DNA from 3 places in the Klebsiella sp. I138 genome. Region 3 is predicted to be linked to each of the others. Evidence: predicted binding sites of a transcription regulator. Region 3 holds the regulator's gene; each other region holds the start of a gene.
What was found. Region 3 encodes Fur, which represses iron uptake genes when iron is present. Its sites were predicted from a motif close to ATAATAATGAGAACNACTATCAA; they were not measured.

Region 1: feoA (ferrous iron transporter A) is a predicted target of Fur. The motif match lies at 8,670-8,692, and genes of this name have one in related genera.
Region 2: efeU (iron uptake transporter permease EfeU) is a predicted target of Fur. The motif match lies at 5,742-5,764, and genes of this name have one in related genera.

Annotation. Positions count from the first base shown of each region.
Region 1 covers NZ_CP180447.1:4,559,946-4,570,553, reverse strand. Annotated here, with positions in the region: gene hslR (ribosome-associated heat shock protein Hsp15) at 1-157, shown strand, start outside; gene hslO (Hsp33 family molecular chaperone HslO) at 204-1,082, shown strand; gene pckA (phosphoenolpyruvate carboxykinase (ATP)) at 1,446-3,068, shown strand; gene envZ (two-component system sensor histidine kinase EnvZ) at 3,161-4,522, opposite strand; gene ompR (osmolarity response regulator transcription factor OmpR) at 4,519-5,238, opposite strand; gene greB (transcription elongation factor GreB) at 5,486-5,959, shown strand; gene ACMYSK_RS21230 (Tex family protein) at 6,061-8,391, shown strand; gene feoA (ferrous iron transporter A) at 8,798-9,025, shown strand; gene feoB (Fe(2+) transporter permease subunit FeoB) at 9,055-10,608, shown strand, end outside.
Region 2 covers NZ_CP180447.1:2,068,803-2,079,410, reverse strand. Annotated here, with positions in the region: gene putA (trifunctional transcriptional regulator/proline dehydrogenase/L-glutamate gamma-semialdehyde dehydrogenase) at 1-1,717, opposite strand, end outside; gene putP (sodium/proline symporter PutP) at 2,143-3,651, shown strand; gene ACMYSK_RS09725 (DUF3574 domain-containing protein) at 3,795-4,232, shown strand; gene ACMYSK_RS09720 (NupC/NupG family nucleoside CNT transporter) at 4,364-5,548, opposite strand; gene efeU (iron uptake transporter permease EfeU) at 5,821-6,660, shown strand; gene efeO (iron uptake system protein EfeO) at 6,709-7,836, shown strand; gene efeB (iron uptake transporter deferrochelatase/peroxidase subunit) at 7,841-9,124, shown strand; gene phoH (phosphate starvation-inducible protein PhoH) at 9,637-10,425, shown strand; gene ACMYSK_RS09695 (MFS transporter) at 10,484-10,608, opposite strand, start outside.
Region 3 covers NZ_CP180447.1:2,500,427-2,511,034, forward strand. Annotated here, with positions in the region: gene speF (ornithine decarboxylase SpeF) at 1-977, shown strand, start outside; gene potE (putrescine-ornithine antiporter) at 974-2,293, shown strand; gene pgm (phosphoglucomutase (alpha-D-glucose-1,6-bisphosphate-dependent)) at 2,407-4,047, opposite strand; gene seqA (replication initiation negative regulator SeqA) at 4,080-4,628, opposite strand; gene ybfF (esterase) at 4,812-5,585, shown strand; gene ybfE (LexA regulated protein) at 5,719-6,012, shown strand; gene fldA (flavodoxin FldA) at 6,162-6,692, shown strand; gene fur (ferric iron uptake transcriptional regulator) at 6,985-7,437, shown strand; gene chiQ (ChiQ/YbfN family lipoprotein) at 7,509-7,841, opposite strand; gene chiP (chitoporin ChiP) at 7,889-9,292, opposite strand; gene glnS (glutamine--tRNA ligase) at 9,743-10,608, opposite strand, start outside.

The DNA of each region.
Region 1 (10,608 bases), 2.1 Mb from region 3:
CGCGTTATATGAAGAGACGGCAGAGAGCATCGAGAAACGCGAGAAAATGGCGCTGGCGCGCAAAATGAACGCGCTAACCATGCCGCATCCCGACAGACGTCCGGACAAGAAAGAACGCCGCGACCTGATGAGATTTAAACACGGCGACAGTGAATAATCGCCTATACCTGTAGGCACCGCTGTTGCCAGCAAGAGAGACCATTATGACTCAACACGATCAATTACATCGTTATCTGTTTGAAAACTATGCCGTACGCGGTGAACTGGTTACCGTCTCGGAAACCCTGGAACAGATTCTGGCTAACCACAGCTACCCGCAGCCGGTCAAAACCGTGCTGGCAGAGCTGCTGGTTGCCACCAGCCTGCTGACCGCAACGCTGAAGTTTGCCGGCGATATTACCGTGCAGCTGCAGGGCGATGGTCCTCTGTCTCTGGCGGTCATTAACGGGACAAACCAGCAGCAGCTGCGCGGCGTAGCGCGAATTCAGGGCGATATCCCGGAAGATGCGGACCTGAAAACGCTGGTCGGTAACGGTTACCTGGTCATTACCATCTCTCCGGATGAAGGCGAGCGCTATCAGGGCGTGGTCGGTCTGGAAGGCGAAACGCTGGCGGCTTGCCTGGAAGATTATTTCCAGCGCTCAGAACAGCTGCCAACGCGTCTTATCATTCGCACCGGCGAACATGAAGGCAAACCAATGGCTGGCGGCATGCTGCTCCAGGTGATGCCGGCACAAGAGACTCAGGCCAACGACTTCGAACATCTGGCAACGCTGACCGAGACTATCAAGGCCGAGGAGCTGTTCACCCTGGCGGCCTCAGACGTCCTGTGGCGTCTGTATCACGAAGAAGAAGTGACCGTGTACGATCCGCAGAACGTGGAATTTAAATGTACCTGTTCTCGTGAACGCTGCGCCGGCGCGCTGAAAACGCTGCCGGATGAAGAGATCGACAGCATCCTCGCTGACGAAGGTGAAATTGATATGCACTGCGATTACTGCGGCAATCACTACCTCTTCAACGCAATGGATATCGCCGAGATTCGCAATAATGCGTCTCCGGCCGACCTGCAGGTTCACTGATAATCCTGCCCGTCCGAGCTCACGGCGGAGGTTTTCTCCCTCCGCCGCATCTGCCGTCAAGCTTTTCCTCGCGAGATGAATCGATTTTCACTGAAAGAGTTACGTAATTTTCTTTCAAGAAAGCGATTACATTCACAATTCAGCAGTTTCTTTAATTACTTTTTAACCAATAAGAAACATCTATCCCCACCAACGACCAATTTCCTGAGATAATCACGCATGTTTCGTGACAGGAGTCACCGTGTTTTTCGTAAGTAAGGCGTTTGTCGAGATACGTAAATCTATGAGCCTGGTCGCGGTCTATACCCCGAAAGAACCCCTACAATTTAAAGCAGTATATATTATTGGCTAAGGAGCAGTGACATGCGCGTTAATAATGGTTTAACCCCGCAGGATCTCAAGGCTTATGGTATCAATGACGTCCAGGATATCGTCCACAACCCCAGTTACGATACACTGTATCAGGAAGAACTCGATCCCACTCTGGAAGGGTATGAGCGTGGCGTACTGACCAGTCTTGGCGCTATCGCCGTCGATACCGGTATTTTTACCGGTCGTTCGCCGAAAGATAAATATATCGTTCGTGACGATACGACCCGCGATACCGTGTGGTGGTCTGATAAAGGCAACGGTAAGAACGACAACAAACCACTCTCTCAGGAAACCTGGCAACATCTGAAAGGTCTGGTCACTCACCAGCTCTCCGGCAAGCGCCTGTTCATCGTTGATGCGTTCTGCGGCGCCAATGCCGACACGCGTCTGAGCGTGCGCTTCATTACCGAAGTGGCCTGGCAGGCACACTTCGTCAAAAATATGTTTATTCGCCCAAGCGACGAAGAGCTGGCCAGCTTTAAGCCAGACTTTATCGTGATGAACGGCGCCAAATGCACCAACCCGCAGTGGCAGGAACAGGGCCTGAACTCTGAAAACTTCGTTGCCTTCAACCTGACCGAGCGTATCCAGCTGATCGGCGGTACCTGGTACGGCGGCGAAATGAAGAAAGGGATGTTCTCTATTATGAACTACCTGCTGCCGCTGCAGGGCATCGCGTCGATGCACTGTTCCGCTAACGTCGGCGAAAAAGGCGATGTTGCAGTCTTCTTCGGCCTCTCAGGCACCGGCAAGACCACTCTTTCTACCGATCCAAAGCGTCGCCTGATTGGCGATGACGAGCACGGCTGGGATGACGATGGCGTCTTCAACTTCGAAGGCGGCTGCTATGCCAAGACCATTAAACTTTCCGAAGCCGCAGAGCCTGATATCTATCATGCGATTCGCCGCGATGCGCTGCTGGAAAACGTCGTGGTTCGCGCAGACGGCACGATTGATTTCGATGATGGTTCGAAAACCGAGAACACCCGTGTTTCCTACCCTATCAACCATATCGAGAACATCGTTAAGCCAATTTCGAAAGCGGGCCATGCCACCAAAGTTATCTTCCTGACCGCTGATGCCTTTGGCGTGCTGCCTCCGGTCTCGCGGCTGACTGCTGACCAGACCCAGTATCACTTCCTCTCTGGCTTTACCGCTAAGCTGGCCGGTACCGAGCGTGGCGTTACAGAACCGACGCCAACCTTCTCGGCCTGCTTCGGCGCGGCGTTCCTGTCGCTGCACCCGACGCAGTATGCAGAAGTCCTGGTGAAGCGCATGCAGGCATCCGGCGCACAGGCCTACCTGGTCAATACCGGCTGGAACGGCACCGGCAAACGTATCTCGATTAAAGATACCCGCGCTATTATCGACGCCATCCTCGACGGCTCGCTGGACAACGCGGAAACCTTCACGCTGCCGATGTTTGATTTGCAGATCCCAACCTCGCTGCCGGGCGTTGATACGCACATCCTCGACCCGCGTAACACCTACGGTTCGCCGGAACAGTGGCAGGAGAAAGCCGAACAGCTGGCGAAGCTGTTCGTTGAAAACTTCGAGAAGTATACCGATACGCCGGCGGGCGCAGCGCTGGTTGCTGCCGGTCCAAAACGCTAAGCGTGTAGCCATAAAGAAAAAGCCGGGCAAATGCCCGGCTTTTTTATGCTCTCTTGCTGACTCGCATGATTCAGATAGCGATGAACGGCTGACTAACTTTCTTTACTCTGCTTCGTCGGCACCAGCGCTCGTTGAACCGGAACCGGTAGCCAGGCGCGAATCAACAACCCGCCCCGCTCGCTGGAGTCAATCTCCAGACGGCCGTTATGGTTATCGATAATGCGCTGCACAATGGCTAATCCCAGGCCCGTACCACTGGTACTGCGGGCGCTGTCGCCACGGACAAACGGCTGGAATAAATGCTCGCGTTGTTCCGGCTTAATCCCCGGGCCATCATCCTCCACCTGGAACCAGGCGCTGCTCGCTTCGCTACCGCTGCTGACCTTGATCCAGCCATTGCCATAGCGCGCGGCGTTAACCACCATATTGGCCAGCGCACGCTTGATAGACAGCGGATGGATGCGCAGCAGAATCTCTCCGGCCTGCAGATCCGTCGCAATTTCTCGCTCGTAGCCGCTCTCCGCGGCGATAACCTCACCCAGCACGGAGTTAAGGTCCGCCAGCTCCATCGGCATCTCCTGGCCGGTACGCAGGTAATCAATAAACTGCTCGATGATGGCGTTACACTCTTCGATATCTTTGTTGATCGACTCGGCAAGGTAACCGTCCTCTTCCCCCATCATCTCCGTTGCCAGACGAATACGCGTCAACGGCGTACGCAAATCGTGGCTAACGCCGGCCATCAGCAACGTACGATCATCGGCCAGCTGCTTGACGCCTGCGGCCATGTGGTTAAAGGCCCGGGTGACCGAACGCACCTCGGATGCGCCGTATTCCCGCAGCGGCGGCGGAATAATGCCGCGTCCGACCTGCAACGCCGCATGCTCAAGATCGACAAGCGGCCGGTTCTGAATACGGATAAACAGCCAGGCGCCGCCAATCGCCAGCAGCATAATCGCCAGGGTATAGCGGAACAGCGGTGAGAAGTCACCCTGATGGATTTCTGTCAGCGGTACGCGCACCCAAATATTGGGCGACAGCCAGGTTTTCAACCACACCACGGGAGAGCTTTTGTTCACCTCAACCCGCACTTCGGTTGGCCCACCGAGCTGGTGCGCCATCTGCTGACTTAAAAACTCATAATGCTGCGCCCAGCGCAGACCTGCGTCTTCCGCCGCTTCATTGGAATAGAGCGAAATGCCCAGCTCGCGATAAATTTCGCGCCGAAACGCCGGCGGCACCACCAGCTGGGTGCCATCCTCCAGCTGCAGTTTATCGGTCATCAGCATACGCACTTCGTATGCCAGCACCTTATTAAACTGCTGGAGGCTCGGCAGAATCGCAAAATTCAGCACCACCAGATAGGTCGTCACCAGGCTGACAAACAGCAAAGTGACAATCAATAACAGGGTGCGAGCAAACGAGCTTCGCGGCGAAAAGCGCACGCGTTTCATGCCTTAGCGCCGTCCGGCACGAATACGTAGCCAAGCCCCCACACGGTCTGGATATAGCGCGGATGTGCCGGGTCTTCTTCAACCATGCGGCGCAGGCGGGAGATTTGCACGTCGATGGAACGCTCCATCGCCGAATATTCGCGTCCGCGGGCGAGGTTCATCAGTTTATCGCGGGAGAGCGGTTCACGCGGATGGCTGACCAACGCTTTCAATACCGCAAATTCACCGCTGGTGAGCGGCATGGGTTCATCTTCGCGGAACATCTCGCGGGTACCGAGATTCAGTTTGAACTTACCAAAGGCGATCACCGCCTCTTCCTGGGACGGCGCACCCGGCAGCTCATTTGCCTGACGGCGCAGCACGGCGCGAATACGGGCCAGCAGCTCACGCGGGTTGAACGGTTTCGGAATATAGTCGTCCGCACCGATTTCAAGGCCCACAATACGGTCTACCTCTTCCCCTTTGGCCGTCACCATAATGATCGGCATCGGGTTGCTCTGGCTACGCAAACGACGGCAAATGGACAGGCCATCTTCGCCCGGCAGCATCAAATCCAGCACCATCAGGTGGAAGGATTCACGAGTCAGCAGACGATCCATTTGTTCAGCGTTTGCGACGCTTCGAACCTGGAAGCCTTGCTCGGTCAGATAACGTTCGAGCAGCGCGCGCAGGCGCATGTCGTCGTCGACAACCAGAATCTTATAATTCTCTTGCATTGTTTATACTCCCAAAGGTTCACTGCAATTGTCAGAGCGTATTCTCAAAAAAGCCCGGGTCGCCCACCAGCTAAATCTGGTATATATTCCAGGCTAAATTGTTACAAAGCATATTTAACAGCAGCTTAAGTATACATTTAATCATAAGACACATTATTTATCCTGTCGGTATTATTACGCACTACGAATTGTGCGCTACCGCACATCACCATGCGCAATGTCCGACAATCAGAAGGTAGAACGATGAATGAAAACGCCGCTGATCACCCGTGAAGGGTATGAAAAACTTAAAAAAGAGATGGACTACTTGTGGCGTGAAGAACGTCCGGAGGTCACCAAAAAAGTGACCTGGGCTGCCAGCCTTGGCGATCGTAGCGAAAACGCAGATTACCAGTACAACAAAAAGCGCCTGCGCGAAATCGACCGCCGGGTGCGCTATCTCACCAAATGCCTGGAAAATCTGAAAATCGTCGATTACTCCCCGCAGCAGGAGGGCAAGGTGTTTTTCGGCTCATGGGTTGAAATCGAAAACGATGAGGGCGATACCAAGCGCTTTCGCATCGTCGGCTACGATGAAATCTTTGGGCGTAAAGACTATATCTCTATCGACTCACCGATGGCTCGTGCGCTGCTGAAAAAAGAGGTCGGCGATCTGGCGGTGGTTAACACGCCTGCCGGTGAAGCAAGCTGGTACGTGAATGATATCGAATATGTGAAATAACGCGTCCGGAACAGTCTGAGAGCCTCGTGCCGTGACTGGCATTTTGCCGTGTCAGTCCGTATAACTATCCCCTGATTTTCGATCTACAAGATGAAACAGACATGATGAATGATTCGCTCTGCCGCATTATTGCGGGTGAACTTCAGGCCAGAGCTGAACAGGTAGAAGCTGCCGTTCGCCTGCTTGATGAAGGGAATACCGTGCCGTTTATCGCACGCTATCGTAAAGAAGTCACCGGCGGTCTGGATGACACGCAGCTGCGTAATCTGGAAACCCGGCTCGGTTATTTGCGAGAACTGGAAGACCGCCGTCAATCGATCCTCAAATCGATCGGTGAACAGGGTAAGCTAACCGACGCGCTGGAAAAAGCGATTACCACCACCCTGAGCAAAACCGAGCTCGAAGACCTCTACCTGCCCTATAAACCGAAACGTCGCACCCGCGGGCAAATCGCAATTGAAGCCGGGCTGGAGCCGCTGGCGGATCTGCTGTGGAACGAGCCGTCCCACGACCCGGAAACGGAAGCCGCGAAGTTTATCGATGCCGATAAAGGCGTCGCCGATACGAAAGCCGCGCTGGATGGCGCGCGTTATATTCTGATGGAACGTTTCGCCGAAGACGCCGCGCTGCTGGCAAAGGTGCGTAACTACCTGTGGAAGAATGCGCATCTGGTGGCCACGGTGGTCAGTGGGAAAGAAGAGGAAGGGGCAAAATTCCGCGACTACTTCGATCACCATGAACCTGTTGCTTCCGTCCCTTCGCACCGCGCGCTCGCCATGTTCCGTGGCCGTAACGAAGGCATATTGCAGCTGGCTCTGAATGCTGACCCGCAGTTTGATGAGCCGCCAAAAGAGAGCCACTGCGAACAGATTATTATCGACCACCTGGGTTTACGTCTGAACAACGCCGCGGCGGACAGCTGGCGCAAAGGGGTCGTAAGCTGGACATGGCGCATCAAGGTACTGATGCATCTGGAAACCGAGCTGATGGGCACCGTACGCGAACGCGCGGAAGAGGAAGCCATCAACGTATTTGCCCGCAACCTGCACGATCTGCTGATGGCCGCACCGGCCGGATTGCGCGCGACCATGGGTCTCGATCCGGGCCTGCGTACCGGCGTAAAAGTCGCCGTTGTCGATGGCACCGGTAAACTGGTCGCGACGGACACTATCTACCCGCACACCGGGCAGGCCGCCAAAGCCGCGGTTGCCGTCGCTGCGCTGTGTGAAAAACACAACGTTGAGCTGGTGGCTATCGGTAACGGAACGGCATCGCGCGAAACTGAGCGCTTCTTCCTCGATGTGCAGCAGCAGTTCCCGAAAGTCACCGCTCAAAAAGTGATCGTCAGCGAAGCCGGTGCATCCGTCTACTCCGCCTCTGAACTGGCGGCCCTTGAGTTCCCGGATCTCGATGTGTCTCTGCGCGGCGCCGTTTCCATTGCCCGTCGTCTGCAAGATCCGCTGGCCGAGCTGGTGAAGATCGACCCGAAATCCATTGGCGTGGGCCAGTATCAGCACGACGTCAGCCAGTCGCAGCTGGCGCGTAAGCTGGATGCGGTCGTCGAAGACTGCGTTAACGCCGTCGGCGTGGATCTGAACACCGCCTCCGTGCCGCTGCTCACCCGCGTGGCTGGCCTGACGCGCATGATGGCGCAGAACATCGTCGCCTGGCGCGATGAAAACGGCCAGTTCAAGAACCGCCAGCAGCTGCTGAAAGTCAGCCGTCTCGGCCCAAAAGCCTTCGAGCAGTGTGCCGGGTTCCTGCGCATCAACCACGGCGACAACCCGCTGGATGCCTCCACCGTTCACCCGGAAGCGTATCCCATCGTTGAGCGCATTCTGGCCGCCACCCAGCAGGCGTTAAACGACCTGATGGGCAACAGCAGTGAGTTACGCAATCTAAAAGCGTCCGACTTCACCGATGAGAAATTCGGCGTGCCGACCGTGTCAGACATCATCAAAGAGCTGGAAAAACCCGGTCGGGACCCGCGTCCGGAGTTTAAAACCGCGAAGTTCGCTGATGGAGTGGAAACCATGAATGACCTGCTGCCAGGCATGGTACTGGAAGGCGCGGTCACCAACGTTACTAACTTTGGCGCCTTTGTCGATATCGGCGTTCACCAGGATGGTCTGGTGCATATTTCATCGCTGTCGAACAAATTCGTCGAGGATCCGCATACCGTTGTGAAAGCGGGCGACATCGTGCAGGTCAAAGTGATGGAAGTCGATCTGCAGCGCAAACGCATCGCGCTGACCATGCGCCTGGATGAGCAACCAGGCGAGAGCAACGCGCGACGCGGCGGCGGTAACGAACGTGCGCAGGGCAATCGCCCGGCGGCGAAAGCGGCGAAACCACGCGGGCGTGAGGCGCAGTCCGGCGGTAACAGCGCCATGATGGACGCCCTGGCAGCCGCTATGGGCAAAAAACGCTAATCCCTTTCCGGCCCTCATTACGAGGGCCGTTTTCCCCACGCCCGTTCTCAGCACCCGATTTTGTATACTCCGGTAACCGGTTAATTACGGTTAATAAAGGCGAGTAAATACGCTATTTATTAAAATTTCATTCCGTTAACTAATGAAACCTTAATTAAACATTAAGTGATGAAATAAATTTTAACCTTATTTATCGCTACAATGCAGACCTTGAGTCATATCAAAAAAGCCGCACATTTCCGGAGAATGCCGATTATTACGCCAATTATGTATTGATGATAAAAACCATTATCATTATCATCATTTGCAGTAAGTATATAATTTCCTCCGTTGGCTCGTCTCCCCGGTGCTGTGCGGCGACCGCACACGGAAACTCTCGTTTAGTTAGCGATTACAGGTAGGCCCTATGCAATTCACTCCTGATAGTGCGTGGAAAATCACGGGTTTCTCTCGCGATATTAGCCCGGCTTATCGTCAGAAACTGTTATCCCTTGGAATGCTGCCAGGTTCTTCTTTTAATGTGGTCCGCGTGGCTCCGCTTGGCGATCCCGTGCATATCGAAACCCGGCGCGTGAGCCTGGTATTACGCAAAAAAGATCTCGATTTAATCGAACTGGAAGCGGTTGCACAATAACACCTGGCCCGGCACTCAGAGTCTGAAATATGAAAAAGTTAACCCTTGGTTTAATTGGTAATCCGAACTCCGGTAAGACAACGTTATTCAATCAGCTCACTGGCGCACGTCAGCGCGTAGGTAACTGGGCCGGGGTCACCGTTGAGCGTAAAGAAGGCGCGTTTACCACGACCGATCACCAGGTCACGCTGGTTGACCTGCCAGGCACCTATTCACTCACGACCATCTCTTCTCAGACCTCTTTGGATGAGCAGATCGCCTGCCACTATATCCTCAGCGGCGACGCCGACATGCTGATCAACGTGGTCGACGCTTCCAATCTGGAACGCAATCTCTATCTGACGCTTCAGCTGCTGGAGCTGGGTATCCCCTGCATCGTTGCGCTGAACATGCTGGATATTGCTGAGAAGCAAAAAATCCGTATCGATGTTGACGCCCTGGCGGCTCGCCTGGGTTGCCCGGTGATCCCGCTGGTCTCCACCCGTGGGCGCGGTATCGAAGCCTTAAAAATGGCCGTCGACCGCCACCAGCAAAATACGGCGCTGGAGCTGGTGCACTACCCTCAGCCGCTGCTGCGTGAAGCCGAAAAGCTGGCCGAGGAGATGGCGCAGGATATCCCTCAGCGTCAGCGCTGCTGGCTGGGCCTGCAAATGCTGGAAGGCGACATTTACAGCCGAGAGTACGCCGGAAATGCGGCGCATAAGCTCGACGATGCGCTGGCAAACCTGAGCGCAGAAATTGACGATCCGGCGCTGCATATTGCGGATGCCCGCTATCAAAGCATTGCGGCCATCTGCGATGCCGTCAGCAACACGCTGACCGCCGAACCGAGCCGCTTCACCACCGCGATGGACAAAATCATCCTCAGCCGCGTGCTGGGGCTGCCGATCTTCCTGTTTGTGATGTACCTGATGTTCCTGCTGGCGATTAACATCGGCGGCGCATTGCAGCCGATCTTCGACGCCGGTTCCGTGGCTATCTTTATCCACGGCATCCAGTGGTTAGGTTACACCCTGCATCTCCCGGACTGGCTGACCGTTTTCCTTGCCCAGGGGATTGGCGGCGGTATCAATACCGTACTCCCGCTGGTACCGCAGATCGGCATGATGTATCTGTTCCTCTCCTTCCTTGAAGACTCCGGCTATATGGCACGTGCCGCATTCGTCATGGACCGCCTGATGCAGGCGCTTGGCCTGCCGGGGAAATCCTTCGTCCCACTGATTGTCGGCTTCGGCTGTAACGTACCGTCGGTGATGGGCGCCCGAACTCTGGATGCGCCGCGCGAACGCCTGATGACTATCATGATGGCGCCGTTTATGTCCTGTGGCGCGCGTCTGGCGATTTTCGCCGTATTCGCCGCCGCCTTCTTCGGCCAGAATGGGGCACTGGCGGTCTTCTCGCTGTATCTGCTCGGTATCGTGATGGCAATCCTGACCGGCCTGATGCTCAAGCACACCATTATGCGTGGTGAAGCATCGCCGTTCGTTATGGAACTGCCGGTCTATCACGTCCCGCACATCAAAAGCCTGATCATCCAGACCTGGCAACGCCTGAAAGGCTTTGTACTGCGCGCGGGTAAAGTT
Region 2 (10,608 bases), 430 kb from region 3:
TATCAGCGATGCGGTTCACAAAGGAGGTGTTGGCACCGTTTTCCAGCAGACGGCGCACCAGATATGCCAGCAGCGTTTCGTGGGTTCCGACCGGCGCATAAATTCGGCACGGACGGTTCAGTTTACCGTCTGCAACCTTGCCGACCACCTGCTCATACAGCGGTTCACCCATCCCGTGCAGGCACTGGAACTCGTACTGGCCCGGATAGTAGTTTTGCCCGGCCAGCTGGTAAATGGCCGCCAGGGTGTGGGCGTTGTGGGTGGCGAACTGCGGATAGATCAGGCTCGGCACCGCCAGCAGTTTCTTCGCGCAGGCAAGGTAGGAGACGTCGGTATACACTTTACGGGTGTAGACCGGGTAGCCTTCAAGACCGTCCATCTGCGCACGTTTGATTTCGCTGTCCCAGTAGGCGCCTTTCACCAGGCGGATCATCAGGCGACGACGGCTGCGGGTGGCGAGATCGATCAGCGAATCAATCACGAACGGGCAGCGTTTCTGATAGGCCTGGATGACGAAGCCGATCCCATTCCAGCCGGCCAGTTCCGGCTCAAAGCACAGCTTCTCCAGCAGGTCGAGCGAGATCTCCAGACGATCCGCCTCTTCGGCGTCGATGTTGATCCCGATGTCGTACTGTCGCGCCAGCAGGGTCAATGATTTCAGGCGCGGATACAGCTCATCCATCACCCGATCGTACTGCGCGCGGCTGTAGCGCGGATGCAGTGCGGAAAGCTTGATTGAAATCCCAGGCCCTTCATAAATCCCGCGGCCGTTTGATGCCTTACCGATGGCGTGAATAGCCTGCTGGTAAGAGACCATGTAGGCCTGGGCGTCGGCGGCGGTGAGCGCCGCTTCGCCCAGCATATCGTAGGAGTAACGGAACCCTTTCTCCTCCAGCTTGCGGGCGTTGGCCAGTGCTTCGGCAATGGTTTCGCCGGTCACGAACTGTTCGCCCATCAAACGCATCGCCATGTCGACGCCTTTGCGAATGAGCGGTTCGCCACTTTTTCCGATAATCCGGTTCAGCGAGCGTGAAAGGCTGGTTTCGTTATGGGTAGAGACCAGTTTGCCGGTAAACAGCAGCCCCCAGGTTGCCGCGTTGACGAACAGCGACGGGCTACGGCCGATATGTGACTGCCAGTTACCGTTGCTGATTTTGTCACGGATCAGGGCATCGCGGGTGGCTTTATCCGGAATACGCAGCAGCGCTTCCGCAAGGCACATCAGCGCCACACCTTCTTGTGATGAGAGAGAAAACTCCTGCAGCAGGCTCTGCACCATCCCGGCACGGCCGCTGGCCGTTTTTTGATTGCGCAGCTTTTCAGCCAGCTGCCAGGCCAGCTTATGCGCCTGCTCGGCCAGCGGCTGCGGCAGGCGAGCCTGCTCCATCAGCATAGGGACGGCGTCGGTTTCCGCCCGGCGATACGCGGCGGTGATCGACGCCCGGGTTACAGACTGCGGCAGGATCTGCTCGGCAAATTCGAGGAACGGCTGCCAGGGTTCATCGACAGCGCTGCTGGTTTCATCGCTTTCATTAGCGGCGCCGGCAAGCAGGGCCGGCAGCTCAGGCAGCGTTTCGTCGTTTTCCAGCTTTTCCAGATAGTTGAAAATGGCCTGTTTAATTAGCCAGTGCGGCGTGCGGTCAATACGGCTCGCGGCGAACTTAATGCGTTCGCGCGTCGCGTCGTCAAGCTTAACACCCATGGTGGTGGTGCCCATGCTCATCACTCCTGTTATGAATCGTTGTTCTTTTTTGCGGTTACGCGGAAATATCTACTATGTTGCAACTTTGTGCAACCTTGTTAATCGTGACTTGTGCGGCAGGCTGGAAAATGAGTGCATTGTTAATTGTAATGAGGAGTGTAACGGAAAATTAACCTTTGTCCGTTGGGGTGTTTTTATGCGTCAGTTAACAGTTTTCCAAGGTGCAACCAATAAAAACGTGAGAGAGTGCAACCTATAACAAAATGAAGTTTGGCGATGGCAAGAATTAGTGTAAATGCTGTGTTAAATCGTTTGTGAAATGCCAACGCTTCCGTCAGGATACGGTCGCCCAATACAACCATTGTGCCATTACCCCGTTCCGGTAGTGGAATAAAATGACAAAGCAGGATGTTGTCGACAAAAAAATCTGGAGATTTTACATGGCTATTAGCACCCCTATGTTGGTGACTTTTACTATTTATATATTTGGCATGGTACTGATCGGTTTTATTGCCTGGCGATCGACAAAAAACTTTGATGACTATATTCTCGGCGGCCGTAGCCTCGGGCCATTTGTGACCGCACTTTCCGCTGGCGCCTCTGATATGAGCGGCTGGTTGCTGATGGGGTTGCCAGGGGCGATATTTCTTTCCGGTATTTCCGAAAGCTGGATTGCCATCGGTCTGACGCTCGGCGCATGGATTAACTGGAAACTGGTTGCCGGTCGTCTGCGCGTTCATACCGAGGTGAATAATAATGCCCTGACGTTACCGGACTATTTTACCGGCCGGTTTGAAGATAAAAGCCGCGTGCTGCGTATTATCTCAGCGCTGGTTATTTTGCTGTTCTTTACCATTTATTGCGCCTCCGGGATTGTGGCCGGTGCCCGCCTGTTTGAAAGCACCTTCGGTATGAGCTACGAAACGGCGCTGTGGGCCGGTGCCGCTGCAACGATTATTTATACCTTCGTTGGTGGATTTCTCGCAGTCAGCTGGACCGATACCGTTCAGGCCAGCCTGATGATTTTCGCCCTGATTCTGACGCCGGTGATGGTAATTATTTCCGTCGGTGGCTTTGGTGACTCGCTGGAAGTCATTAAGCAGAAGAGCATTGAAAACGTCGATATGCTCAAAGGGCTGAACTTTGTGGCGATTATTTCGCTGATGGGCTGGGGCCTGGGCTATTTCGGCCAGCCGCATATTCTGGCGCGTTTTATGGCGGCAGACTCTCATCACAGCATCGTTCACGCACGTCGCATTAGTATGACCTGGATGATTCTCTGCCTGGCAGGTGCGGTGGGCGTCGGTTTCTTCGGTATTGCATGGTTCAATAATAATCCGGCCCTGGCGGGGGCGGTGAATCAGAACTCTGAGCGTGTGTTCATTGAACTGGCGCAGATCCTGTTTAACCCGTGGATTGCCGGTATTCTGCTGTCGGCGATTCTGGCGGCGGTGATGTCTACCCTGAGCTGCCAGCTGCTGGTGTGCTCCAGCGCGATTACCGAAGACCTGTATAAAGCGTTTCTGCGTAAAAATGCCGACCAGAAAGAGCTGGTGTGGGTTGGGCGGATGATGGTGCTGGTCGTGGCGCTGATTGCCATTGCGCTGGCGGCAAACCCGAGCAACCGCGTCCTGGGTCTGGTGAGCTACGCCTGGGCAGGCTTCGGCGCGGCGTTTGGCCCGGTTGTGCTGTTCTCTGTAATGTGGTCCCGCATGACGCGTAACGGTGCGCTGGCCGGGATGGTCATTGGCGCACTGACCGTGATTGTCTGGAAACAGTTCGGCTGGCTGGGCCTGTATGAAATCATTCCTGGCTTTATTTTCGCCAGCCTTGGCATCGTGGTCTTCAGCCTGCTGGGCAAAGCCCCGTCGGCGGCAATGCAGCAACGTTTTGCCGAAGCAGATGCGCATTATCATTCGGCTCCGCCGACTCCGGCCATCGCCGAGTAATTCAGACCATTTCAATGAAGCCCGCGCTTAGCGGGCTTTTTTATTCCTGCAAACCGGCCAATCATCCGATGGCGGTCTCCCTCTTGCTAATTATCTGAAAATACGCTGATATCGGGGCACAAAAAAACGATGAGGATAGCAAAATGACGTTCAGACAGGGTGCAATGGTACTGGTGATGGCTGGCCTGCTCGGCGGCTGCGTGGCACCGGTGAAGAATTGTGCGCCGGTTCCGGCTGCGGCTGCTGCGTGCCCGACGGACAATGCGATGGTGCAGACCACGTTGTACTTTGGCTTAAGCCGTCCGGCGGGGAAAAATATCACCGCCCAGGAGTGGCAGCAGTTTGTTGATCGCGACGTCACGCCGCGCTTTCGTGACGGCTTAACGGTGTTTGATGCCCGTGGCCAGTGGTTGGGGAATGATGGCAGCGTTGCGCGTGAGCAGAGCAAAGCCCTGATGCTGATTCACGGTACGGATGGTAAGAGTGAAGAGGGGATTGAGGCGCTACGCAACCTTTACAAGTCGCGCTTCGCCCAGGAGTCGGTGATGCGCGTCGACCAGCCGGTCTGCGTACATTTTTAATGCCAATTGTGCGCTGATGAAATTGCCCGGTGACGGCTATCGCCTTACCGGGCCTACGAACGGGGTGGGATCTGGCAGGCCGGGCGGCGGCTATCTTCGCCACCCGGCACAAACGCGATAGCGCGCCCAGGTTACAGCACCAGCCCGGCGAAGCTGGCAGAGAGCAGGCTGACCAGCGTAGCACCGTAGACCAGACGCAGGCCGAAGCGGGATACGATATTCCCCTGTTGCTCGTTCAGCCCTTTAATGGCGCCGGCAATAATGCCGATGGAAGCAAAGTTAGCGAAAGAGACCAGGAACACCGACAGAATTCCCAGCCCGCGCGGGGTCATCCCGGCGGCAACTTTCTGCAGCTCAATCATCGCCACAAACTCATTTGCCACCAGCTTAGTGGCCATAATACTCCCGGCGTTCAGGGCATCGCTCAGCGGAATACCGATAAGCCAGGCCAGCGGATAAAAAACGTAGCCGAGAATTTGCTGGAAGCTCAGGCCAAATACTGTCGCAAACAGGGCGTTAATCGCGCTGATTATGGCGATAAAACCAATCAGCATGGCCAGGATAATCATCGCCACTTTAAAACCAGCAAGAATATATTCCCCGAGCATTTCGAAGAAGCTTTGTGATTCGTGGAGCTTCTCCAGCTTAATTTCCTCTTCGCTGCCCGGGCGCGTCGGGTTAATAATCGACAACACAATAAAGGTGCTGAACATATTGAGGATCAGCGCAGCCACCACATATTTCGCATCCAGCATACTCATATAGGCACCGACGATCGACAGAGATACCGTCGACATCGCGGTGGCCGCCATGGTGAATAGTCGGCGGGAGGAGAGGTCCCCCAGCACGCCTTTATAGGCGATAAAGTTCTCCGACTGTCCGAGGATCAGCGAGCTGACGGCATTAAAGGATTCCAGTTTACCCATGCCGTTGACTTTAGAGAGCAGGGTGCCAATGACGCGGATAAAAATCGGCAGAATGCGCCAGTGCTGAAGAATTCCGATCAGCGCCGAAATAAAGACAATCGGACACAGCACGCCGAGGAAAATAAACGCCATCCCTTTTTCACTCATGCCACCAAATACGAAGTTGGTACCCTCGGCGGCAAAACCGAGCAAAGAAGTGAAAAAGCTTGAGATATTTTTAACTACCCACAGGCCGCTTTCGGCGTGGAGAAAAAAGAAGGCCAGCGCAATTTCAATGATAATTAACTGGAGAATATAGCGAATGCGGATTTTTTGTCGGTCATAGCTGGCAAGCCAGGCAAGGCCGAGAATAACCACCAGCGCCAGCAGGAAGTGCAAGAATTGTGTCATGTTGTTCTTTTCGCAGGTCAATAAGGCCGCTATTTAGCCACAGGCGGTCAGTCCGGTAAATATCTGAGGCGAAAAATCGCCGCTTCGCCGGCCCGGGCGACGTGCAGACAGATAATCCCGTAAGTAATTATTTTGCAGCGATTAATTTACAACTCGTCACCATTCTCTCTACATTTCACTTGTGTTTCTGATTATTGTAATGATAATCACTATCAGAAATATTTACCTATCTTTGCATCCACTGACTGCGATTCACATTGAAGGGTGTTGGCATGTTTGTTCCATTTCTCATTATGTTACGCGAAGGGCTGGAAGCGGCGCTGATTGTCAGCCTGATTGCCAGCTATCTCAAACGCACGCAGCGCGGCAGCTGGATTGGCGTCATGTGGATTGGCGTTATCCTGGCGGCGGCACTGTGCCTGGGCCTTGGTATCTTTATCAATGAAACCACCGGCGAATTCCCGCAGCGTGAACAGGAGCTGTTCGAAGGCATCGTGGCGCTGGTTGCGGTATGCATCCTGACCTGGATGGTGTTTTGGATGCGAAAGGTCTCACGCAACGTGAAGCAGCAGCTGGAGCAGGCGGTGGATAACGCCCTGCAGCGCGGGAATCATCACGGGTGGGCGCTGGTCATGATGGTCTTTTTCGCCGTGGCGCGCGAAGGGCTGGAATCGGTGTTCTTCCTGCTGGCGGCATTTCAGCAGGATGTCGGGATATGGCCACCGCTCGGCGCGATGCTGGGGCTGGCTACCGCAATTGTCCTTGGCTTCCTGCTCTACTGGGGCGGGATTCGCCTTAACCTCGGCGTATTTTTCAAGTGGACCAGCTTGTTCATTCTGCTGGTCGCTGCCGGGCTGGCTGCCGGGGCGATTCGCGCCTTTCATGAGGCCGGGCTGTGGAATCACTTCCAGGACGTCGCGTTTGACCTGAGCGGCGTGCTGTCGACTCACACATTGTTCGGAACGCTGCTCGAGGGGATCTTCGGTTACCAGGAGACGCCGACCATCAGTGAAGTGGCGGTCTACTTTATCTATTTGATTCCGGCGCTGGTGCTGTTTGCCCTGCCGCCGCGTAGCAATACAGCAACCTCGCGCACCGCTCCGCTTAAGTAGAGCGCCGCAGGATATATGGTTACAACATACTTACCGAAAGGGATGATCATGATGACTCATTTTCGCCGTAATGCGCTGCAGCTTGCCGTCGCAGCGTTGTTCAGCTCTGCCTTTTGCACCCAGGCTGCGGATATCCCGCAGGTAAAAGTCACCGTTAACGACAAACAGTGTGAGCCGATGAACGTGACCGTGAAAGCGGGCAAAACACAGTTCATTATTCAAAACCACAGTCAGAAGGCGCTGGAGTGGGAAATTCTCAAAGGCGTGATGGTGGTGGAAGAGCGTGAGAATATTGCGCCAGGCTTTACGCAAAAGCTGACGGCTAACCTGCAGCCGGGCGAATATGACATGACCTGTGGTCTGCTGACCAACCCGAAAGGTAAACTGATCGTGACCGGTGCGGCCACCAAAGATGCGGCGAAAGCCGATGCGGTGCTGAGTCTTGGTGAGGCAATCACCGCCTATAAAGCGTATGTCACGGCGGAAACCGCCGAGCTGGTTAGCGGTACGAAGGCCTTCACTGATGCAGTGAAAGCGGGCGACATTGAAAAAGCGAAAGCGCTGTATGCCCCGACGCGTCAGCACTATGAACGCATCGAACCTATCGCAGAGCTGTTCTCCGATCTGGACGGCAGTATCGATGCCCGTGAAGACGATTACGAGAAGAAAGCCGAAGACCCGAAATTCACCGGCTTCCACCGCCTGGAAAAAGCGCTGTTTGGCGACAACAGCGTCAAGGGGATGGAAAAGTATGCCGACCAGTTGAACAGCGATGTGCTTGAACTGCAAAAACGCATCAGCGAACTGGCGTTCCCGCCGTCTAAAGTCGTGGGCGGCGCAGCTGGCCTGATTGAAGAGGTCGCGGCCAGCAAGATCAGCGGTGAAGAAGATCGCTACAGCCATACCGACCTGTGGGACTTCCAGGCCAATATCGACGGCGCACAGAAAATTGTTGACCTGCTGAGACCGCAGTTGCAAAAAGAGAACAGTGCGCTGCTGGCGAAGATTGACGCTAACTTCAAGAAAGTAGACGCCATTCTCAGTAAATACCGCACCAAAGACGGCTTCGAAACCTATGACAAGCTGACGGATGCGGATCGTAATGCGTTAAAAGGGCCGATCACCACGCTGGCGGAAGATCTGGCTCAGCTGCGCGGGATCCTCGGTCTGGACTAAGTCGATGGCAGAACAGAAGCAAGTTGACGTGAATGAACCTTCACGTCGTCGATTATTAAAAGGGATCGGCGCGCTTGGCGGCGCGCTGGCCATCTCCGGCGGCTGTCCGGTGGCGCATGCGGCGAAGGGCACCAGCTCTCCGGGCGTGTTGCCGCCGGACGCGCGTTCCGAGGCGCAGCCTTTTTATGGCCAGCACCAGGCCGGCGTACTGACGCCGCAGCAGGCATCGATGATGCTGGTGGCCTTTGATGTGCTGGCCAGCGATAAGGCTGACCTGGAGCGCCTGTTTCGTCTGTTGACCCAGCGCATTGCCTTTCTGACGAAAGGTGGCCCGGCACCGGACACGCCGAATCCGCGTCTGCCGCCGATGGATTCGGGAATTCTTGGACCGTGGATCTCCCCTGACAATCTGACTATCACCGTTTCGGTTGGCCATTCGCTGTTCGATGAGCGCTATGGCTTAGCGGACAAGGTGCCGAAAAAGCTGCAAAAAATGACGCGCTTCCCGAATGACTCGCTCGATGCGGCGCTGTGTCATGGCGATCTGCTGCTGCAAATCTGTGCGAACACCCAGGATACGGTGATTCATGCGCTGCGCGATGTGATTAAGCATACGCCGGATCTGCTCAGCGTCCGCTGGAAGCGCGAAGGTTTTATTTCCGATAGCGCTGCGCGGAGTAAAGGCAAAGAGACGCCGGTTAATCTGCTGGGCTTTAAAGACGGTACCGCGAACCCGGTCAGCACGGATAAGGCGCTGATGGATGAAGTAGTCTGGGTCACGTCCGGTCAGGGCGAGCCGGCATGGGCAACCTACGGCAGCTATCAGGCGGCGCGTATTATCCAGTTTCACGTCGAGTTCTGGGATCGCACTCCGCTGAAAGAGCAGCAGACCATTTTTGGCCGGGATAAGCACAGCGGTGCACCGCTGGGCATGCAGCACGAACATGATGTGCCGGATTACAGCCAGGATCCTAACGGCGATACTATCGCGCTGGACAGTCACATTCGTCTGGCGAACCCGCGTACGCCGCAGACGCAGTCTGGCCTGATGATGCGCCGTGGCTACAGCTATTCGCTGGGGGTGACCAACTCCGGTCAGCTGGATATGGGACTGCTGTTTGTCTGCTATCAGCACGATCTGGAGAAAGGATTCCTGACGGTGCAAAAACGGCTTAACGGCGAGGCGCTTGAGGAGTACGTCAAACCTATCGGCGGCGGCTACTTCTTCGTGCTGCCGGGCGTTATCGATAGCCAGCACTATCTGGCGCAATCCCTGCTCGAAGCCTGACGTACCTGCCCGCAAGGGCAGGGCGTTTTCTGCTGTTTTTCCATTCTTTTTTTGTATTTCCTGCCTTGTGTTATTTTTCTGTAATCTAAATGACGGAAACTCGCTCCAGCTGTTTGAGGAATTATTTGTTGCGATCATGTAAAAAATAAGTTGCATTCAGAATTATTTTTGATGTACTTATTACAGACGCGGTAGTTCCCGGCAGTGATGTCGTTTCACTATGGAGATCGCGAATGGTAGGGTCCTGTACCGGACAACGCAAAACAACACGCCGTACTCTTCAGCGCGGAGGGAAAACCTCCGGCAGCGATTTCGTCACCGTAAATTCACCTCCTTCCACCACGACAGAACATCCGAACCCTGACAGGGTACGCGGTGCGCGTAGCCGTGACTCGTTGTCAATTCAACCGGCAAGCAATGGCTTAAAAGGAAGCCAAACCTCAATCGTTTGTGCGCATAATCGCGTCGATACTGACGCGTGTGATGTAAACCAACAACGCAAGGTGCTATCCATGGGAAGACAAAAAGCAGTGATCAAAGCTCGTCGTGAGGCAAAACGTGTGCTGAGACGCGATTCGCGCAGCCATAAGCAACGCGAAGAAGAATCGGTCACATCGCTTGTGCAAATGAGTGGCGTAGAAGCAATTGGCATGGCGCGGGACAGCCGTGATACTTCCCCAATTGAGGCGCGCAATGACGCTCAGGCGCATTATTTGAATGCCATCGACAATAAACAGCTGATTTTTGCAACGGGCGAAGCCGGGTGCGGAAAAACCTGGATTAGCGCAGCGAAGGCAGCCGAAGCCCTGATTCATAAAGATGTGGACAGGATTATTGTTACCCGTCCCGTTCTGCAGGCCGACGAAGACCTCGGCTTCTTACCGGGAGATATCGCCGAGAAGTTTGCTCCCTATTTCCGACCGGTGTATGACGTACTGGTGAAGAGGTTGGGCGCTTCCTTTATGCAATACTGCCTGCGTCCGGAAATCGGCAAGGTGGAAATCGCGCCGTTCGCCTACATGCGCGGACGTACATTTGAAAATGCCGTGGTGATTCTGGACGAGGCCCAGAACGTGACGGCTGCGCAAATGAAAATGTTTTTAACTCGCCTCGGGGAAAACGTGACGGTCATCGTAAACGGCGACATAACCCAGTGTGATTTACCCTCTGGCGTACGCTCCGGACTGGTCGATGCGCTGGCACGTTTTGAGGAAGACGACATGATTGGTATCGTGCGCTTTACTGTCGATGATTGCGTCCGTTCGATGCTCTGCCAGCGAACGCTGAAAGCCTACTACTGACCGCTATCTGATGTGCAAAGCCCGGGGAAACCCGGGCTTTGTTATTTCGCGCAGGGCGTTAGCCAATTGCCCCCAGGGCATCTTCGCTGCCTTGCGTTTTCGGCAATAAAAACAGGGTGGCGAAAATATCCAGCAGGTAGAGAAGCGCCAGCAGAGTGATGGCGGCAGTGAACGACCAGTGGC
Region 3 (10,608 bases):
ACGCTAAAATGCATGACGGCTTGAGCGGGCGCAATATGTGGATGAATTGCGTGATGAACGGTATCGATGCGCGTAAGTTGATCCTTGAGAACTGCCATCACATTCGCCCGTTTGTACCAGACAGCGTCGATGGTCAGCCGTGGGAATCGTACACAACCAGCCAAATCGCCAACGATCTACGCTTTTTCCATTTTGTTCCTGGCGAAAGCTGGCACGCATTCGACGGCTATGCAGAAAATCAGTATTTCGTTGACCCGTGTAAACTCCTGCTCACTACACCGGGTATTAAGGCCCGTACCGGCGAATATGATACCTTCGGGGTCCCCGCCACCATCCTCGCCAACTTCCTGCGCGAAAACGGTGTTGTCCCAGAAAAATGTGACCTTAACTCAATTTTGTTCCTGCTCACCCCAGCAGAAGATATGGCGAAATTACAGCAACTGGTCGCACTGCTGGTTCGTTTCGAAAAACTACTGGATTGCGACGCGCCTCTGGCAGAGGTTCTGCCGTCAATGTACAAGCAGCATGAAGCACGTTATGCCGGATACACCCTACGTCAGCTATGCCAGGAAATGCACGATCTCTACACCCGCCACAATGTTAAACAGCTGCAGAAAGAGATGTTCCGTAAATCGCATTTCCCTCGAATAAGTATGAATCCTCAAGAGGCAAACTACGCCTTTTTACGAGGTGAGGTTGAGCTGGTTAGTCTGGCGAATGCTGAAGGACGGATCGCCGCAGAAGGGGCTCTTCCTTACCCACCGGGAGTACTTTGCGTAGTGCCAGGTGAGATCTGGGGTGGCTCCGTACTGCATTATTTCAGCGCACTGGAAGAAGGAATCAATCTGCTACCGGGTTTTGCACCTGAATTACAAGGCGTCTATATCGAAGAACACGATGGACGCAAGCAGGTGTGGTGCTACGTCATTAAACTGCGCGAGCCACAGCAAGCTCTGCTGAAAGGGGAATCGCTATGAGCAAATCTAAGTCCAATAAAATGGGCGTTGTCCAGCTCACTATCCTGACGATTGTTAACATGATGGGTTCCGGGATTATTATGCTGCCCACCAAGCTGGCGGAGGTCGGAACTATTTCTATCATCTCCTGGCTGGTTACCGCCGTCGGTTCAATGGCGCTGGCATGGGCGTTCGCCAAGTGCGGAATGTTCAGCCGCAAAGCAGGAGGTATGGGCGGTTATGCAGAGTATGCGTTCGGGAAATCCGGTAACTTTATGGCGAACTACACGTATGGCGTGTCGCTACTTATTGCTAATGTCGCTATCGCCATTTCTGCCGTCGGGTACGGTACCGAGCTGCTGGGCGTCACGCTAAGTCCTTTGCATATTGGTGTCGCAACCATCGGCGTCCTGTGGCTTTGTACCGTCGCTAACTTTGGTGGGGCGCGTATTACCGGCCAGATCAGTAGTATTACCGTCTGGGGCGTGATTATTCCGGTCGTTGGACTGTGTATCATCGGCTGGTTCTGGTTCAGCCCGACGCTCTATGCCAACTCGTGGAACCCGCACCACGTTCCGTTCTTCAGCGCCGTAGGATCATCCATTGCCATGACCTTATGGGCCTTCCTGGGGTTGGAATCTGCCTGCGCGAATACCGATGTGGTAGAAAATCCGGAGCGCAACGTGCCCATTGCAGTTCTCGGGGGCACGCTAGGAGCGGCGGTGATTTATATTGTCTCAACTAACGTCATCGCCGGGATTGTACCCAATATGGATTTGGCAAACTCCACCGCGCCATTTGGCCTCGCGTTTGCCCAAATGTTCACGCCGGAAGTGGGTAAGGTCATCATGGCATTGATGGTAATGTCCTGCTGCGGTTCACTGCTGGGGTGGCAGTTTACCATCGCCCAGGTTTTTAAATCATCGGCAGATGAAGGTTATTTCCCCAAAATTTTCTCCCGCGTATCTAAAGTTGATGCGCCGGTGCAGGGGATGCTGGCTATTGTGATTATACAAAGCGGTTTATCACTGATGACAATCAGCCCGTCTTTGAATAATCAGTTCAACGTGCTGGTTAATCTGGCGGTGGTGACAAATATCATTCCATATATTCTGTCGATGGCCGCGTTGGTCATTATCCAGAAAATGGCGAATGTCGCTCCAGAAAAGGCCAGAATGGCGAATATCGTGGCGTTTATCGGGGCGCTGTATAGCTTCTACGCACTTTACTCCTCCGGAGAAGAAGCGATGTTATACGGCTCTATCGTGACCTTCCTCGGCTGGACATTGTATGGTCTGGTCTCACCGCGCTTTGAGCTGAAGAACAAACACGGCTAAGTCTGGAGGCCTGGCGCCTGCGGCCTGACTTAGTCGTTATAATGGACGCAGAGAATACGCGGATGTAAAAAAGGAGCCTTACGGCTCCTTTCATCATGTCACATTGTTCAGCATTACGCGTTTTTCAGCACTTCACTGACGATTTCTACCGCTTCTTTTTCGATCTGCTTACGATGTTCTTCCCCGAGGAAGCTCTCGCAGTAGATCTTGTAAGCGTCTTCTGTACCTGACGGACGTGCGGCAAACCAGCCGTTGTCGGTCATGACTTTCAGACCGCCAATCGATGCGCCGTTACCCGGTGCAGCGGTCAGACGCGCGGTGATCGGGTCACCGGCCAGCTGGCTGGCGCTGACCATTTCCGGAGAAAGTTTAGACAGCGCGGCTTTCTGGGCAGAAGTCGCCGAAGCCTGCAGACGGTTATAGCTCGGTGCGCCGAAGCGGGCAGCCAGTTCGTCGTAGTGCTCCTGCGGGTTTTTACCGGTGACGGCGGTGATTTCTGCGGCCAGCAGGCACATGATGATACCGTCTTTGTCGGTCGACCACGGAGTGCCGTCAAAACGCAGGAACGATGCGCCCGCGCTCTCTTCGCCGCCAAAACCGAAGCTGCCGTCGAACAGGCCGTCCACAAACCATTTAAAGCCCACCGGCACTTCCACCAGCTTGCGGCCCAGGTCGTTCACCACGCGGTCAATCATCGCGGAGGAGACCAGCGTTTTACCAACCGCCACATCCTGACCCCACTGCGGGCGATGCTGGAACAGGTAGTTAATGGCCACTGCCAGATAGTGGTTCGGGTTCATCAGACCCGCCGGGGTGACAATGCCGTGACGGTCATAATCCGGATCGTTAGCAAAAGCCAGGTCAAACTTATCGCGCAGCGCCAGCAGTCCGGCCATCGCACACTCAGATGAACAGTCCATGCGAATAGCGCCGTCTTTATCAAGGTGCATAAAGCGGAAGGTTTGATCGACGTGATCGTTCACGATAGTCAGGTCGAGTTTGTAGTACTCCGCAATGCGTTTCCAGTATTCGATACCGGAACCACCCAGCGGATCGACGCCGAGCTTCAGGCCAGCTTTCTGAATCGCCGCCATGTCGACGATATCCGCCAGTCCTTCGATAAACGGCTGCACCAGATCCTGCTCTTTAACATGACCGGACGCCAGTGCCGCATCGAGGGAGATACGCTTGACGCCCTGCAGGCCGGAGGCCAGCAGTTCGTTTGCGCGGTTCTCGACTACCTTGGTGACGTTGGTATCAGCCGGGCCACCGTTCGGCGGATTGTACTTGATACCACCATCTTCCGGCGGGTTATGCGACGGCGTGATGACGATACCGTCCGCCAGAGGACCACCTTTTTTGTTGTGCACCAGGATGGCATTGGAAATGGCCGGCGTCGGGGTGAAGCCGTTGTTTTCCTGCACGATAACATCAACGCCGTTTGCTGCCAGGACTTCCAGTACGGAAATAAAGGCCGGTTCGGACAGCGCGTGGGTGTCTTTACCAACGTAGCATGGACCGGTAATACCGTTCTTCGCGCGGTCTTCTGCAATCGCCTGAGCAATCGCCAGAATATGCTGCTCATTAAAGTTATGGCGCCCTGCGCTGCCGCGATGGCCGGAGGTCCCAAACTTCACTGCATGCTCCGCGTTGCCCGCTTCCGGCTTCAGTACATAGTACTGGGCGGTCAGCTGAGCGACGTTAATCAAATCACTCTGTTGTGCAGGCTGCCCCGCACGCTTATCGATTGCCATTGCCTGATCCTTCTGATGCAAGGTGAATAAAACTAGATCGTGCCGCAGACCTTCTCAATTAATTCCGCTGGGAACTGCATCGACTGCATGATGTGTTCAATCATGCTGCACTTACGGCCGGTATTGGTATTGGTGATGACCCACCACGGCGTACCAGGAACCTGTTTTGGTTTGGTCTGGTTACCGCTTTTCAGCAGGATCCGCGAATCTTCAGCAAAGTAGACGCGGGTACGCCCGTGCAGAGACTCGGTGGCCTCAGCAAACGCTTTGTTATCCAGGGAGTAGAGCGTGGTCAGGACCAGCATAAAGCGGTTTACCGCGCGTTTTTGCTCGGCGTATTCATCAGATAACAGCAGCTCGCGCATGGCGCGGACTTTATCTTTCGCCGGATTCACGGGTTTTGCTTCGACGGCAGGCGTCGCTACCGGAGCCGGCGCGGCTTTTACGACCGGAGTGGCAGTCTGGGAAACGGCGGAAAATTTCAGCATGCGCCGTAAAATGTCGGATGCACTCTCGCCAATATGCTGGGTGTGGCTGGCAATATAGCGATAGAGATCATCATCAACTTCAATTGTTTTCATCTTAATCCAGTGCGATATCTTATTCTGAATACAAGTTGTCAGGATTATAAGGACAAATCCTGACCGCGGATAGCGTCAAACCAGGATGGCGGTAAAACTCAGATAGCTCTGGGTCTTGCAGCCGGATGGCAGAATGTCCAACATAATACCCTAACCCGACGAAGCGAAAAAAAGAACTTTGCCATGAAATTAAATAGCCGCACGCAATCTGCACAAAATCCGCACAATAAATCCCCTGTCGTTCTGGTCCATGGTCTGTTTGGCAGTCTCGACAACCTGGGCATCCTCGCTCGTGACCTGGTGAACGACTACGATATTTTGCAGGTTGATATGCGCAACCACGGTCTTTCCCCTCGTTCACCGGAGATGTCCTACGCGGCGATGGCGCAGGATCTGCTCGATACGCTAGACGATCGGCAAATAGAGAAAGCCACTTTTATCGGCCATTCAATGGGCGGTAAAGCGGTCATGGCACTCAGTGCACTGGCCCCAGAACGCATCGATGGCCTGGTAGCCATTGATATTGCCCCGGTGGATTACCACGTGCGCCGTCATGATGAAATTTTCAGCGCCATTAATGCCGTCACCGACGCCGGTGCTACGTCCCGTCAGCAGGCGGCCGCAGTGATGCGAGAACATCTGCAGGAAGAAGGCGTGATTCAGTTCCTGCTGAAATCCTTTGTTGACGGCCAGTGGCGCTTTAACGTCTCGGTGCTGTGGGATCAGTATCCCCATATTGTTGGCTGGCAAACCATTCCCGCGTGGCCACATCCGACGCTGTTCATTCCGGGAGGCAACTCCCCATACGTCACCGATGCGTATCGCGACACCCTGCTCGCTCAGTTCCCGCAGGCGCGGGCGCACGTGATTGCCGGAGCCGGACACTGGGTGCATGCGGAGAAACCCGAAGCCGTCCTGCGCGCCATTCGCCGCTATCTGACCGATTTGCAGGCGTAACTGGCTAAAAACTGCCCGACCGCGCAGCAGAATGCCCGCGGTCGTTGGCGCAGCGGTTCGCCTGATGTATTATGGCGCGCTATCTGTGTCGGCTATAGCCCGGCAACTTGTTTCCCCGAAGTCACTCTGAATCATGGCAAAAGAACAAACGGACCGTACGACATTAGATTTGTTCGCAACCGAGCGTCGCCCGGGTAGACCAAAGACCAATCCGCTTTCGCGCGATGAACAGCTGCGCATAAATAAGCGCAATCAGCTCAAACGCGATAAAGTTCGCGGCCTGAAGCGTGTGGAGTTAAAACTCAACGCGGAGGCAGTTGATGCACTCAATGAGCTGGCGGAAGCTCGCAATATGAACCGCAGTGATTTGATCGAAGAGATGCTGATGAACCAGCTGGCAACCCTACACAGCCTGGGTAAAGCCTGAAAATCCTCAAAAAAACACTTTCATGTAGCAGAGTGTGCAGTCGGGCGTGATTGCTGTTTCCGCGTCCTCCCCTGTTCTGCTATGATTGCCGTTATCTGCGGGCATTACGCCACTACCACATCATTAAGTTTCAAGAGGTTATTTTACTCATGGCAATCATCGGCATCTTTTTTGGCAGCGACACTGGCAACACCGAGAATATTGCAAAAATGATTCAGAAGCAGCTTGGTAAAGATGTTGCTGATGTTCACGACATTGCCAAGAGCAGCAAAGAAGATCTGGAAGCCTACGACATTCTGCTGCTCGGCATCCCGACCTGGTACTACGGTGAAGCCCAGTGCGACTGGGATGACTTCTTCCCGACGCTGGAAGAGGTCGATTTCAACGGTAAACTGGTTGCGCTGTTTGGCTGCGGCGATCAGGAAGACTACGCGGAATACTTCTGTGATGCGCTGGGGACTATCCGTGACATCATTGAACCACGCGGCGCGACTATCGTTGGCCACTGGCCGACTGCGGGCTATCATTTCGAAGCGTCAAAAGGCCTGGCGGACGACGATCACTTCGTCGGTCTGGCTATCGATGAAGACCGTCAGCCGGAACTGACCAACGAACGCGTGAGCAAGTGGGTTAAGCTGGTCTCTGATGAGCTGCATCTCGAAGAAATCAAAAACGCGTAATGATTGAGCGGCGTTACCATAAAGTTTCGCCGCATTAATAGATAAAAGCAATCAAACTAATAGCTACAAGTTTTTAACTTTTAATCACATATCTGTACAATGTCCTCTGATTTAACGAGGTCAGGTGACGCAGTTTGTAGCTGGGACCTCGTTTTTGACAGCATACAAGGCTCGATGCTTGCAGTTTTCATTTCATCATGGCAGTTCTATAATGAGACGCATTACATCGGGTGATTCTCTGTATTACTTCCGCTGATGGAAGTAGATCGTTTAGCAACAGGACAGATTCCGCATGACTGACAACAATACCGCATTAAAGAAGGCTGGCCTGAAAGTCACACTTCCACGATTAAAAATCCTGGAAGTCCTGCAGGAACCGGATAACCATCACGTCAGTGCGGAAGACTTATACAAACGCCTGATCGACATGGGTGAAGAAATTGGTCTCGCTACCGTTTACCGCGTGCTGAACCAGTTTGATGATGCCGGCATTGTTACCCGCCATAACTTCGAAGGCGGTAAATCTGTTTTCGAACTGACCCAGCAGCATCATCACGATCATCTTATTTGCCTCGATTGTGGCAAAGTGATCGAGTTTAGCGATGATTCTATCGAAGCGCGTCAACGCGAAATCGCTAACCGCCACGGCATCCGTCTGACCAACCACAGCCTGTACCTGTACGGTCACTGTGCTGAAGGTGACTGCCGCGAAGATGAACATGCACACGATGCGGTGGTAAAGTAATTCCCCGCAGCGCGAATAGCAAAAAGCCAACCTGACGGTTGGCTTTTTTTATGTCGTTACGGCGTGAAAAATCAGGATTTGGTATTGTTGCTGCGGATCTCTTTCCAGATCTGATCGCAGCGCGCTTTCACCGCCTGGTCATTACCGGTACGGGTGGCCAGAATACACTGCTGGTAATCCAGCACCCGCACGCTTTCCTGATTCGCAAACGTCTGATGCTGTTTATCTTCTTTCAGCACATCCAAAACGCTCTGGCAGGCCTGAACCTTGTCCGGGTTCCCTTCCGCCGTATTAATGCAGGCGCTGTAGGCATCTTTTAATTTTGTATCTTCTTTCGGTGCGGGAGACTGCGTACAGGCTACCAGGCCCGATGCCATAACCGCGATAAGCAGTAGCTTCTTCATAATCGACCTCTCAGGTTTGCGGCAGGTTTACGCCTGCCGCAGCGGCATCAGAAAATAGTGAACGGGGCAATAACCATGAATTTCACGTCACGCTCGTCCTGGAAGATGTTGCCGTAACCACCGCTCCAGCTCGGGATATCGGAGTGGTTGTCGTATTGCGTAAAGTGCAATTTGAACAGCGTTCCTTTTGCCCGGCCATCCTGTACGGTATACATGGCATCCAGGCTATAGGCGGACTCTTCCAGGCGTTTATCCGGATTGTAGTAAGCGTCAGGTGAGGACATTTTGCCCGGCTTAGCATCCCACGCGTAAACGTATGACGCGCCAAACGCCCAGCCCGGCATATTCCAGTTTTTCATGTCATACATCGCGCCGAAGAATACCGCTTTTTCGCCGTTGGCGTTGAAGTCGGAGCGGTTATCCCACCACACATCAAGACGACCGTTAGAAGATGCATAGGTTGGCGTCATGCGCTGCAGGAAGTAGCCCTGCTGGCCTTCAGCTTTCACCCAGGTGCCTTCCAGACGCAGATCGAGGACATCAGCAACCTTGTAACCGAAGGTCAACGCCTGCAGCCAGGCGGTGCCATCATAGATATCGTTCGTGCCGCCATTGCTGACTTTGTCACGCGTACCGTAGAACTGGTAGCTGGTGTTTAACGGCGTACCGGCGATATCAAATTTGTAACTGGCTTTGGCAAAATACTGGTCGATATAGCCTTCAGCCTGACCAAACGCCGCTTCCAGCACGAGGTCATTTTTAAAATCGTATTTGGCGCCCAGGGAGTGCAGATAATCGACTTTGGTTTTCTTGTCGTTCTGGTAGAAATCATCCATCTCAATGTGCCATGGCGCTTTGTATTCGTTCGTCCACATATAGGAGAAACTCAGCGCGCCAGAATCGCCGTAATCAAAGTTGGCCCCGGCTTCAGCACCTTGATAGGTACCCGGCATAAAGCTCCAGTGCGGAGCCAGCAGCGTTTGCCCGGTTGGCTGGATATAACCGGCACGCGCCCATACCGGGCCGTATTTAAATTTCGCCGCAGCCTTATACAGGCTGATCCCGCTCTTATCGCCAGAGTAATCTTCGTCGTAGGCTTTATTTTTTGAGGAGAAGGCAATTTCGTTCGGGTGGCCGCTTTCGCTGCTTTCCGCCATTTCAATCGCGGTAAAGGCAGCAACGTCAATACCAAACATATCAGCGGCATAGCCGGACTGGAAATCCAGGTTGGCGTTCCAGGTTGAATGAGAAAGGTTGGTTTTGTATTTATCGCCGTCGGTTACATCTTTACGGTCACGCTCACGCTGCCAGTAATAGATGCCGCCGGTTAAGGTGGAATCATCAATAAAACCTGCTGCGCTGGCCTGCGGAACAACGATCCAGCTCGACATCGCGGTGACGGCGGCAATAGCCAGCGCCAGCGTACTACGTTTGCCACTAAACGTACGCATGTGCATATCCTCTTTGACGTTTTAAAACGCGGAGCCAAAGGCAAGCCGCGAAAAAATAAATAAGACTGCTAAAAGGTGGAGCGGTAAAATCCGCGTAACCACGATTGATAGACTATTTTTCGTGACGCGAATTATCAATCTCTTTCTCCGATCAAAGCTTAAGATTATGACAAAGCGCACATATTCTATTTCTTTTTGTTACAATCTTAGATGTCATACATTTCACGCGTAACTAATTACTAAATAAAAAGAAAATAACAAATGAAAGCGTTTACAGTCATTTTTGGCACTGGCGGGAGGTATAGCGGACATGGCAGATATGACAAACAGTAAACAAGATTAATTCGCATCGCGAAAATAACGAACATTATTCACGAATGCCAAAATAAAAAAACGCCGCAAATGCGGCGTTTTTTACGCGGAGATGGCGGCAGAACCGCGACGAGAATTCTATTCGCCGACTTTCGCCCAGGTATCGCGCAGTCCGACGGTGCGGTTAAACACCAGGTGATTTTCAGTTGCATAACGGCTATCAAGGCAGAAATAACCTTCACGCTCAAACTGATAGGCCTTGCCAGCCTGCGCGCTGGCCAGGCTCGGCTCAGCGAAGCCCTGCTTAATAACCAACGATTCAGGGTTCATTACTGCCAGGAAATCTTCCTCCGCACCCGGGTTCGGCACGCTGAACAGACGATCGTACAGGCGAATTTCAACCGGCAGCGCGTGGGCCGCGCTGACCCAATGAATGACACCCTTTACTTTACGGCCATCGGCCGGGTCTTTGCTCAACGTATCGGCGTCATAGGTACAGAAGATAGTGGTGATCTTGCCCTCTGCATCCTTCTCTACGCGCTCAGCCTTGATCACATAGGCATTACGCAGGCGAACTTCTTTACCCAGCACCAGACGCTTGTACTGCTTATTTGCCTCTTCGCGGAAATCAGCACGATCAATCCAGATCTCAGCGCTAAACGGGACTTCACGGCTGCCCATCTCCGGCTTATTCGGATGATTCGGCATCGTCACCATTTCGCTCTCACCCTGCGGATAGTTTTCGATAACCAGTTTGACCGGGTCGATAACCGCCATCGCGCGCGGGGCGTTTTCGTTCAGATCTTCACGAATGCAGGATTCCAGCGACGCCATCTCAATAGTATTGTCCTGCTTGGTCACGCCAATGCGTTTGCAGAACTCACGGATGGAACCGGCGGTATAGCCGCGGCGACGCAGGCCGGAAATAGTCGGCATCCGCGGATCATCCCAACCTTCAACATGCTTCTCGGTGACCAGCTGGTTCAGCTTACGCTTGGACATCA